2 regions of the Pseudomonas sp. GW821-FHT03A09 genome follow, and region 2 is predicted to be linked to the other one. Evidence: predicted binding sites of a transcription regulator. Region 2 holds the regulator's gene; the other holds the start of a gene.

Region 1 (6,006 bases), on a different contig from region 2:
GAATCGTGGCAGAAATATTCCGCGCATATGTGCGGTGGTTGCGTGTCCAGCTGCTGCACGCTGCCGGTCGAAGTGAAGATCAAGGACCTGATCCGCATTGGCATCGTCGATGAATTCGAGCGCGGTGACCCGCCGAAGAACATCGCCAAGCGGTTGCAGAAGGAAGGCATCGTCGAGCGGTTCAATTCCAAATCAGAAATTTTTACCCTGCAGCGCATGAGCAACAACGACTGCCTGTATCTGGATCGTAAGACGCGCTTCTGCACTATTTATGACAAGCGCCCGGATACTTGCCGCAACCACCCCAAGATCGGGCCGCGACCGGGGTATTGCGCGTACAAGCCGAAGGAAGTGGTGCGCGAGACCAAGTTCAAGACCCTCGACAAGTTCTGATCCAAACCTTGTAGGGCTCTTGAGGGCCTCATCGGGGGCAAGCCCCCTCCCACATTTTGATTTGTGAATACATTCAAGTGTGGGAGCTGGCTTGCCTGCGATGGGGCCAGCAGAGACAACATATAAATCGCAGGCACAAAAAAACGCCCCCGGCCTTTCGACCGGGGGCGTTTTTCATTCAGCCTGAGTTAACTCAGTTCTTGGCTTTCTTGGCAGCGCGGGTACGCTCGCCTTCGTCCAGGATCTTCTTACGCAGGCGGATCGACTTAGGCGTGACTTCGCACAGCTCGTCGTCCTGGATGAATTCCAGGGCCTGTTCCAGGGTGAAGCGAACAGGTGGAACCAGAGCGATGGTTTCGTCTTTGCCCGAAGCACGCATGTTGTCGAGCTTCTTGCCTTTGGTTGGGTTGACGCCCATGTCGTTGTCACGGCTGTTCAGACCAACGATCTGACCGTTGTAGATCTCTTGACCGTGTTCAACGAACAGCTTGCCACGCGCCTGGAGGGTTTCCAGGGAGTAGGTCAGTGCCTTGCCGGTTTCTACCGATACCAGAACACCGTTCTGACGGCCGGACATGTCGCCGGACTTCATGGTGTCGTAGCGATCGAAGATCGAGGTCAGGATGCCAGCACCGTTGGTCAGGGTCAGGAACTGGTTACGGAAACCGATCAGACCACGAGCAGGGATGTTGTATTCCAGACGCACACGGCCTTTGCCATCCGGCACCATGTTGGTCAGGTCGCCTTTACGCAGGCCCATCTCTTCCATCACCTTGCCCTGGGATTCTTCAGGGGTGTCGATGGTGACGTTTTCGAACGGTTCCTGCTTCACGCCGTCAACCTGACGGATGATCACTTCTGGACGACCAACGCCCATTTCGAAGCCTTCGCGACGCATGGTTTCGATCAGTACCGAGAGGTGCAGCTCACCACGGCCGGAAACCTTGAACTTGTCAGCCGAGTCGCCTTCTTCAACGCGCAGTGCAACGTTGTACAGCAGCTCTTTGTCCAGACGCTCCTTGATGTTACGGGAGGTCACGAACTTGCCTTCTTTACCGCAGAAAGGCGAGTCGTTTACCTGGAAGGTCATGGAAACGGTTGGCTCGTCAACGGTCAGAGGCTTCATCGCCTCGACGGTGTCCGGGTGGCACAGGGTGTCGGAGATGAACAGCGAGTCCATACCGCTGATGCACACGATGTCGCCAGCTGCCGCTTCTTCAACGTCGATGCGGTGCAGACCGTGGTGACCCATCAGCTTCAGGATACGACCGTTGCGCTTCTTGCCGTCGGCGCCGATAGCCACAACTGGAGTGTTCGGCTTGACGCGACCACGAGCGATACGGCCAACGCCGATAACACCCAGGAAGCTGTTGTAGTCCAGTGCGGAGATCTGCATCTGGAACGCGCCATCACGGTCAACAGCCGGGGCTGGTACGTTGTCGACGATCGACTGGTACAGCGGGGTCATGTCTTCAGCCATGTCGGTGTGGTCAAGACCAGCAATACCGTTCAGGGCCGAGGCGTAGACGACTTTGAAGTCCAGTTGTTCTTCGGTGGCACCCAGGTTGTCGAACAGGTCGAAGATCTGGTCCAGAACCCAGTCCGGACGCGCGCCTGGACGGTCAACCTTGTTGATGCACACGATCGGACGCAGGCCGGCTTCGAAAGCCTTCTTGGTCACGAAACGGGTTTGCGGCATAGGGCCGTCTTGAGCGTCAACCAGCAGCAGAACGGAGTCAACCATCGACATTACGCGCTCTACTTCGCCGCCGAAGTCGGCGTGGCCCGGGGTATCCACGATGTTGATGTGGTAGCCGTTCCAGTTGATGGCAGTGTTTTTTGCCAGGATGGTAATACCGCGCTCTTTTTCCTGGTCGTTGGAGTCCATCACGCGCTCGTCGTTGAGCTCGTTGCGCTCCAGGGTGCCGGATTGACGCAGGAGTTTGTCTACCAGGGTGGTTTTACCATGGTCAACGTGAGCAATGATGGCGATGTTACGTAGATTTTCGATCACTTGTGTATCTCGATCAGAGGATTCGGTGTGCTGACAGGTCGTGGCAGCGATTAACAGTAGAGTCAGGCCTTGCCGTTACAGCTTGACGGCAGAGTCGGGGGGCCGGTGACGCAGGCCACAGGCAAACAGCCCCGGGCTCTTAGCTCGGTCGATAAACGCGCACATTGGCATGCCCCTCACTGAGCAAATGGTGGGCATGCAGGCGACTCATCACGCCTTTGTCGCAATACAGCAGGTACTGACGGCTGTTATCCAGTTCCTTGAAACGCGCGTTCAGTGCGTAGAACGGCAGCGCTTGCACGTCGATGCCGGCGATTTCCAGCGGCTCATCTTCAGCGGCATCCGGGTGACGGATGTCGATGACGATCTGGCCGGCCAGGGCTTCGCTGACTTCTTCGATCTTCACATCCTGGCCCAATTCGTCGATTACGCGATCGATCGGGACCAGCTTGGCGTTCTCGAGCGCTCGCTCCAGAATCGCCATGTCGAATTCTTTCTCTTCATGCTCCACGCGGTGGCGCTTGGCGTGGGTCTTGGGGTTCACCGAAATGACCCCGCAGTACTCGGGCATGTGCTTGGCAAAGTCGGCAGTGCCGATTTCTTGCGCCAGGTCGATGATGTCCTGCTTGTGACTGGCGATCAGCGGGCGCAGCACCAGCTTCTCGGTCACGCAATCGATCAACGACAGGTTCGGCAGCGTCTGGCTCGACACCTGAGAGATCGCTTCACCGGTCACCAGCGCATCGATATGCAGGCGGTCGGCAATGCTCGACGCCGCGCGCAACATCATACGCTTCAATACTACGCCCATATGACCGTTATCGACTTTACCGAGAATTTCTCCCAGCACTTCCTCGAACGGTACGCTCACAAATAGCACGCGCTGGGAGCTGCCGTATTTCTTCCAGATAAAGTGCGCAACTTCCATCACGCCCAATTCGTGTGCACGCCCGCCCAGGTTAAAGAAGCAGAAGTGGCTCATCAGGCCGCGACGCATGATCTGGTAGGCCGCCACCGTGGAATCGAAACCACCGGACATGAGGACCAGGGTCTGTTCCAGGGCGCCCAGCGGGTAACCGCCGATGCTGTTGTGCTGGCTGTGGATCACAAACAACCGTTGGTCGCGAATTTCGATCCGGACTTCGATTTCCGGCGATTTCAGCGAAATTCCAGCAGCACCGCACTCGCGACGCAGCTTGCTGCCGACATATTTCTCGACGTCCATGGAGCTGAACGGATGTTTGCCGGCACGCTTGCAACGCACGGAAAAGATCTTGCCTTCAAGAGCGTTGCCGTAGTGCTGCTTGCACTTCTCGGTGATGTCGTCGAAGTCGCCCAGCGGGTACTCGTCCACCTGCAGGAAATGCGCGATGCCCGGCATGCAGCTCAGGCGCTCGGTCATGTCCTTCAGGGCTTTGGCGTCGGTGACACGTGTTTCCAGTTCGAGATTGTCCCACACGCCGTTCACCACCACAGCCGGGTCCAGGTCACGGAGCACGGCACGGATGTTCTTGGCCAATTGACGGATGAAACGCGTCCGTACCGGTCGGCTTTTAATGGTGATCTCGGGGAAGACTTTAACGATTAATTTCATGGAAACAGCGCGCGCCGGGCCTGCTGAAAAAGGGGGGCGCGGATTATAGCGGAAATCGCTCAAGGTTTAACCAGTTAATATGCATCGCGCTTGCAACGCACCAAAATGGGTCATTTATCCGAAATGACGCTACATTGCAGTGCGCTATTTATTCCGTTCCAGCGGATTGCACCGTTATAGGGGCCATTTTGAGGCAAAAAGGCCATGTTGGCGCACTGGCATGCAATTTGCTCTCTTGTGAGGCAGGTTGCCTTGGCGGAGTATCCGCGCCGGCATCACCCACATTCTAAGGGCTAACTCCACTACCCAGCCCGAAGCCACCCGGAGGACACCATGTCGAAGTCGGTTCAACTCATCAAAGATCATGACGTTAAATGGATTGATCTGCGCTTCACGGACACCAAAGGTACTCAGCACCACGTGACCATGCCGGCGCGTGATGCGCTGGATGATGCTTTCTTCGAAGAAGGCAAAATGTTCGACGGCTCCTCCATCGCCGGCTGGAAAGGCATCGAAGCCTCCGACATGATCCTGATGCCGGACGACAGCACTGCCGTTCTCGACCCGTTCACCGAAGACCCAACCCTGATCATCGTCTGCGACGTGATCGAGCCTTCGACCATGCAAGGCTACGACCGCGACCCACGTGCGATCGCCAAGCGTGCCGAGGAATACCTGAAGTCCACCGGTATCGGTGACACCGTATTCGTAGGCCCAGAGCCAGAATTCTTCATCTTTGATTCGGTCAAGTTCAAGTCCGACATCTCCGGCTCCATGTTCAAGATCTTCTCCGAACAAGGTTCGTGGATGTCCGACCAGGACGTGGAAGGCGGCAACAAAGGCCACCGTCCAGGTATCAAAGGCGGCTACTTCCCAGTTCCGCCGTTCGACCACGACCACGAAATCCGCACCTCCATGTGCAACGCCATGGAAGAAATGGGCCTGGTCATCGAAGTTCACCACCACGAAGTGGCAACTGCCGGCCAGAACGAAATCGGTGTGAAGTTCAACACCCTGGTAGCCAAGGCTGATGAAGTACAGACCCTGAAGTACTGCGTACACAACGTGGCGGATGCCTACGGCCGTACCGCTACCTTCATGCCTAAGCCGCTGTACGGCGACAACGGTTCGGGTATGCACGTTCACCTGTCCATCGCCAAAGAAGGCAAGAACACCTTCGCCGGCGAAGGTTATGCCGGCCTGTCCGACACTGCCCTGTACTTCATCGGCGGTATCATCAAGCACGGTAAGGCCCTGAACGGCTTCACCAACCCGTCGACCAACTCCTACAAGCGTCTGGTCCCAGGTTTCGAAGCGCCGGTAATGCTGGCCTACTCGGCTCGCAACCGTTCCGCATCGATCCGTATTCCTTACGTGTCCAGCCCACGCGCTCGTCGTATCGAAGCACGTTTCCCGGACCCGGCAGCCAACCCTTACCTGGCCTTCGCCGCACTGGTAATGGCTGGTCTGGACGGTATCCAGAACAAGATCCACCCTGGCGACGCCGCCGACAAGAACTTGTACGACCTGCCGCCTGAAGAGGCCAAAGAGATCCCACAAGTGTGCGGCAGCCTGAAAGAAGCCCTGGAAGAACTGGACAAGGGCCGTGCGTTCCTGACCAAAGGCGGCGTATTCAGCGACGACTTCATCGATGCCTACATCGAGCTGAAAAGCGAAGAAGAAATCAAAGTACGCACCTTCGTACACCCACTGGAATACGAGCTGTACTACAGCTGCTGATCCGGTAGCGCTGCTTAAAGTAGCGTGACGAAAAAGACCTCCTTCGGGAGGTCTTTTTTTGCCTGGGTTTTATTAAAAATGTAGGAAGGGGCTTGCTCCCGATGGCAGAGTGTCAGGCAGCACCTGTGCCAACAGACCCACCGCCATCGGGAGCAAGCCCCCTCCCACAAGGAGATCTGCGTTGAAACATAGACTTTTGTTCGCCCTGTTATTCGCCAGTGTCAGTGCAAGCGCCGCGCCACCCACGCTTGAGCCGCTGCTCAAT
Region 2 (6,006 bases):
CGGCGCAATGGCCACGAAAAGCTTGCCAGCCTGGGGCTGTGCATCGGTTTTTGCCTGATGATGGTCATGGATACTGCGTTGGGGTGAAACCGTTGCAGCTTCACGCCGTTCTTGAAGGGTGGGTTTACTCACCCTCATCAAAGAAGTTGTTGATCAGTTTCACCAAGGCATCCATCGCTTCCTGCTCCTGCTCGCCTTCAGTCTTCAAGTGAATCTTGGTGCCCTTGCCGGCAGCCAGCATCATCATGGCCATGATGCTTTTACCATCGACCATGGACTCGGGGGTGCGCCCGGCGCGAATCTGGCAGGGGAACTGCCCGGCAACGCCGACGAACTTGGCGGAGGCCCGGGCATGCAAGCCCAGCTTGTTGATGATTTCAATTTCCAGAGCGGGCATCGCGGGGGTGTTCCTTTCAGCTAAGGTCGCGGTGGCGGACCTGGACGTTCTTGAGGGTTTGTTGCAAAACCTGGCCCAGGCGTTCGGTTAGATAGACGGAACGGTGGTGGCCTCCGGTGCAACCAATGGCAATCGTGACATAGGCCCGATTGCTTGCGGCGAAGCGCGGCAACCATTTGAGCAGGTAGCTGGAAATGTCCTGGAACATCTCTTCCACATCCGGCTGTGCGGCAAGGTATTCGGCCACAGGCTGATCCAGCCCGGACTGATCACGCAGCTCTGGTTTCCAGTATGGGTTGGGCAGGCAGCGCACATCAAACACCAGATCCGCATCTACCGGCATCCCACGCTTGAAGCCAAAGGACTCCACAAGAAATGCCGTACCTGGTTCCGGCTGATTCAGCAGGCGTAGCTTGATGGCGTCGCGCAGTTGGTACAGGTTAAGGTCGGTGGTATTGATCTTGAGGTCGGCCAGGTCGATGATCGGCCCCAGCAACGAGGTCTCGTCCTCAATGGCTTCGGCCAAGGAGCGATGGGCGCTGCTCAGAGGGTGGCGTCGACGGGTTTCGGAGAAACGCTTGAGCAGCGTTTCTTCGTCGGCATCCAGGTACAACACATCGCAATGAATATGCTTGGCCCGCACTTCCTCCAGCAATTCCGGGAACCGCGAGAGATGGCTTGGCAGGTTACGCGCATCAATCGATACGGCCACCAACGGCTGCGCCAGTTCGGTGTGGATCAATGCACGTTCCGCTAATTCAGGCAGCAGGCCGGCGGGCAGGTTGTCGATGCAATAGAAACCGTTGTCCTCAAGTACGTTGAGGGCAGTGCTTTTACCTGAGCCGGAACGGCCGCTGACGATGATCAAACGCATGATTACTGCCCGTTTTGTTCATCCAGGACAACCTGATAGAGCGCCTCATTGCTGTTGGCACTGCGCAGTTTGTCGCGTACTTCCTTGCGGTCGAGCATGCTGGCGATCTGCCGAAGCAGTTCCAGGTGCGCATCGGTGGCGGCTTGCGGGACCAGCAGAACGAACAGCAGGTCGACCGGAGCGCCGTCGATGGCGTCGAAATCGATGGGAGCTTCCAGGTGCAGCAGGGCGCTGACGGGTGTTTCGCAGCCCTTGAGTCGGCAGTGAGGAATGGCGATGCCGTTGCCAAAACCGGTGGAGCCAAGTTTTTCACGGGCAATCAGCGCGTCGAAGACATCTTGCATCTCCAGATCTGGCACTTCGCGTGCGATCAGGTTGGCAATTTGTTCGAGGGCTTTCTTCTTGCTGCCACCCGGCACGTTCACGAGGGAACGGCCGGGGGTCAGGATGGTTTCAAGTCGGATCATGGGGGGAGAGTTAACGACCTGTACCTTGCATCAGGTGCAGATTCTTTTCCTTATGCTTTATGAGTTGGCGGTCCAGCTTGTCGTAGAGCGAGTCGATCGCCGCGTACATGTCTTCATGTTCCGCATTGGCAACGAGCTTGGCATTCGGTACGTGCAGGGTGGCCTCGATTTTCTGCTTGAGCTTATCGACCTCCATGATGACCTGCACGTTGGTGATCTTGTCAAAATGCCCCGCAAGCTTGTTCAGCTTGCTTTCGGTGTATTCACGCAGGGGCTTGGTGACTTCCAGCTGGTGTCCACTGATGTTGACTTGCATACAGCTTCTCCTTCGTTGCCAGTGCATAAAGCGGCAGGCAAAGGTGCCTGCCACTGGAACGCTTTGGCCCGCCCGTCACATCAAACGCTTACGCTCGCTGGAAGGCGCGATCCCGAGGGACTCGCGGTACTTGGCGACGGTTCGACGGGCGACCTGAATGCCTTGTGCCTCCAGTAAACCAGCGATCTTACTGTCACTCAATGGCTTTTTCTGATTTTCCGCGGCAACCAGTTTTTTGATGATCGCGCGGATTGCCGTGGACGAGCATTCGCCGCCTTCGGAGGTACTGACGTGGCTGGAGAAAAAGTATTTCAACTCATAAATACCTCGTGGGGTATGCATGAATTTTTGCGTGGTCACCCGGGAGATCGTCGATTCGTGCATACCCACCGCTTCGGCGATATCGTGCAGAACAAGCGGTTTCATCGCCTCGTCGCCATACTCCAGGAAGCCGCGCTGGTGCTCGACGATCTGGGTGGCCACTTTCATCAGGGTTTCGTTGCGGCTTTGCAGGCTCTTGATGAACCAGCGCGCTTCCTGCAACTGGTTACGCATAAAGGTGTTGTCGGCGCTGGTGTCGGCGCGGCGTACAAAACCGGCATATTGCGGGTTGACGCGCAGGCGTGGCACCGACTCTTGGTTCAACTCGACGAGCCAGCGTTCGTTGTCTTTGCGGACGATCACATCGGGAACGACATACTCGGCTTCGCTGGACTCGATCTGTGAGCCGGGGCGCGGGTTGAGGCTCTGCACCAGTTCGATCACATGGCGCAGGTCATCTTCCTTGAGTTTCATGCGGCGCATCAGCTGGCTGTAGTCGCGGCTGCCGAGCAGGTCGATGTAGTCGGTAACCAGGCGCTGGGCCTCGGCGAGCCAGGGGGTCTTGGCAGGCAACTGGCGCAGTTGCAGCAGCAGGCATTCGCCGAGGGTGCGGGCGCCGATGCCGGCGGGCTCGAACTGCTGAATACGGTGCAGAACGGCCTCGATTTCATCCAGCTCGATATCCAGCTCGGGGTCGAACGCTTCGAGGATTTCCTCAAGGGTTTCGTCCAGGTAGCCCTGGTTGTTGATGCAATCGATCAGCGTGACGGCGATCAGGCGATCGGTGTCGGACATCGGCGCCAGGTTCAACTGCCACAATAAATGGCTTTGCAGGCTCTCGCCGGCGGACGTACGGGTGGTGAAGTCCCACTCGTCATCGTCATTGCTGGGCAGGCTGCTGGCGCTGGTCTGGTAGACGTCTTCCCAGGCGGTGTCCACGGGAAGTTCGTTGGGAATGCGTTCGTTCCATTCGCCGTCCTCAAGGTTGTCCACCGTAGGGGCGGTTTCCTGATAGGAAGGTTCCTGCACGTCGGAATTGGGTTTTTGCTCGATGTTGTCGGCCAGCGGGTCTGCATTATCGAAGTCGTCGCCTTCTTCCTGGCGTTCGAGCATCGGGTTCGACTCCAGGGCCTCCTGGATTTCCTGTTGCAGGTCCAGGGTCGACAATTGGAGCAGGCGGATGGCCTGTTGCAGCTGCGGTGTCATCGTCAGCTGCTGGCCCATTCTCAGGACTAGCGATGGTTTCATGGCAGGGGCTTAACACCTTATTCGCCGGCGCATTGCGCCATCCACGACAGAGCGCGTGAGCGCCAAACATAAGCAAATTATATGCCTGAAATCGGGGGCTTTGCCTAGAGCGCGGTAACAATAAAAAAACTGAGGTTTTTATTGACTCCCGCGCGCTTTGGCGAACAGCCGTGACATCACCGTGCTTACAGGCGGAACTCGTGGCCCAGGTACACTTCCTTGACCAGTTCGTTGGCCAGGATGGTCTCGGCGTCGCCTTCGGCGATCAGTTGGCCATCGTTGACGATATAGGCGGTTTCACAGATATCGAGGGTCTCGCGAACGTTGTGATCGGTGATCAGCACGCCGATGCCCTTGGCCTTGAGGTGATGGATGATCTGCTTGATGTCGCCAACCGAGATCGGGTCGACGCCAGCAAAGGGTTCATCCAGCAGGATGAACTTCGGCGCGGTGGCCAGGGCGCGGGCGATTTCCACCCGGCGACGCTCACCACCGGACAAGCTCATGCCGAGGTTGTCGCGAATGTGGTTGATATGGAACTCTTGCAGCAGGCTTTCCAGCTCCTTGCGGCGGCCATCACGGTCGAGTTCCTTGCGGGTCTCGAGGATCGCCATGATGTTGTCGGCCACCGACAATTTGCGGAAGATCGATGCTTCTTGGGGAAGATAGCCGATACCGGCCCGCGCACGACCGTGCATAGGCTGGTGGCTGACGTCGAGGTCGTCGATCAATACACGACCCTGATCCGCCTGGACCAGGCCGACGATCATATAGAAGCAGGTGGTCTTGCCGGCACCGTTGGGGCCGAGCAAACCGACGATCTGGCCGCTGTCGATCGACAGGCTGACGTCGCGCACGACCTGACGGCTTTTATAGGCCTTGGCCAGATGCTGGGCTTTCAGGGTCGCCATTACTCGGCCTTCTTCTTCGGCTGGATAACCATGTCGACACGCGGGCGAGGTGCGGTGACCTTGTTGCCATTGGCGCGACCGGCGTTAGCGATCTGCTTCACGGTGTCATAGGTGATTTTTTCACCTTCCGTGGAGTTGCCATCGGGGCTGAGCACCTTGGCCTGGTCGATCAGGATGATACGATTCTGCTGGGCGTGATACTGGATGGTCTTGCCATAGCCCTTCATCGGGGCGGTATCGGCAGGCGCCTGCTTCTGCTCGAAATACGCCAGATTGCCTACCGATGTCACGACATCAATATCACCAGCTGGGGTGCGCGTGAGTGTCACCGTATTACCGGTGATTTTCATCGAGCCCTGGGTAATGATCACGGCGCCGGTGTAGGTGGCAACGCCTTGCTTGTCATCCAGCTGCGCATCGTCAGCCGAGATATGGATCGGCTGCTGGCTATCGTTCGGCAGAGCCCAGGCGCTCACGCTTCCCAGTGCTGCGCCCAGACCGAGCAAAATAGGGAGGGTTTTAACGAGCCTCATACTGTCCTCTTACGTTCGATAGCAGGTGTATCCTGCTTTCTTTCAAATACGCTTTCATTCCCTTGCCAGTCGATACACCGCCAGCGCCGTCGATTCTAACGTCTTGCTCGGTCTGCGCATATTGCTGTTGTGGGAATACGGTCATGCGACTGCTGGTAATAATGGTGTCGCGCTTCTGCTCGTCGGTGCGCGCAACGCGTACCGAGTCAATCAGTTCTACCTGGGTGCCATCGGGATTGACTTCGCCACGCAGGCTGGTGACATGCCATGGGAACTCGGTGCCCCGATACAAGTTCATGTCCGGGTTGGTCAGCAAGGTGACCTCGGAGGCCTTCAAATGCTCGACCTTGTCGGCCGTCATCTCGTACTGCACCTTGCCATCAGGCAGGAACTGCACGCTGTAGGCATTGGTTGCGTAATAGTCGATGACGCCTTCGTCAACCTGCACGACAGGTTTGTCGAGAAAGCGCTCCGGGCTGATATTCCAGTAGCCCACCGCGAGGAAGATCGCGGCGATGACCCCGAATAACAGGAAGTTGCGAATCTTTTTGCTCAGCATAAAACGCTCTATAGGTAGGCGGCGTGGGCCGCTTCAAGGCTGCCCTGGGCGCGCAGGATCAATTCGCAGAACTCGCGGGCGGCACCTTCACCGCCACGTGCGGTGGTTATGCCGTGGGCGTGTTCACGCACAAAAGCTGCGGCGTTCGCGACGGCCATGCCCAGGCCCACCCGGCGAATGACCGGTAGGTCGGGCAGGTCATCGCCCAGGTAGGCGACCTGCTCATAGCTTAGGTTCAGTTGGCCAAGAAGCTCGTCCAGAACCACTAGTTTATCCTCGCGGCCCTGATACAGGTGAGGAATACCCAGGTTTTGTGCGCGGCGTTCCACAACCGGTGTCTTTCGACCGCTGATAATCGCCGTTTGCACACCCGCCGCCAT

The links. The regulator sigma-54, encoded in region 2, starts transcription at its own class of promoters, with help from an activator protein. The targets are predictions, from matches to a motif close to ANTGGCATNNANNTTGCTNT.
Region 1: the regulator sigma-54 is predicted to act here: its motif matches at 4,216-4,235, upstream of glnA (glutamate--ammonia ligase).

Annotation. Positions count from the first base shown of each region.
Region 1 is NZ_JBWKUX010000002.1:375,175-381,180, forward strand. Features, by position in the region: gene AC07V4_RS04430 (YkgJ family cysteine cluster protein) at 1-393, shown strand, start outside; gene typA (translational GTPase TypA) at 587-2,407, opposite strand; gene thiI (tRNA uracil 4-sulfurtransferase ThiI) at 2,547-4,001, opposite strand; gene glnA (glutamate--ammonia ligase) at 4,335-5,741, shown strand; gene AC07V4_RS04450 (chorismate mutase) at 5,923-6,006, shown strand, end outside.
Region 2 is NZ_JBWKUX010000006.1:165,050-171,055, reverse strand. Features, by position in the region: gene AC07V4_RS13405 (ZIP family metal transporter) at 1-87, shown strand, start outside; gene AC07V4_RS13400 (HPr family phosphocarrier protein) at 125-397, opposite strand; gene rapZ (RNase adapter RapZ) at 414-1,271, opposite strand; gene ptsN (PTS IIA-like nitrogen regulatory protein PtsN) at 1,274-1,738, opposite strand; gene hpf (ribosome hibernation-promoting factor, HPF/YfiA family) at 1,749-2,054, opposite strand; gene AC07V4_RS13380 (RNA polymerase factor sigma-54) at 2,130-3,623, opposite strand; gene lptB (LPS export ABC transporter ATP-binding protein) at 3,809-4,534, opposite strand; gene lptA (lipopolysaccharide transport periplasmic protein LptA) at 4,534-5,067, opposite strand; gene lptC (LPS export ABC transporter periplasmic protein LptC) at 5,054-5,626, opposite strand; gene AC07V4_RS13360 (KdsC family phosphatase) at 5,635-6,006, opposite strand, start outside.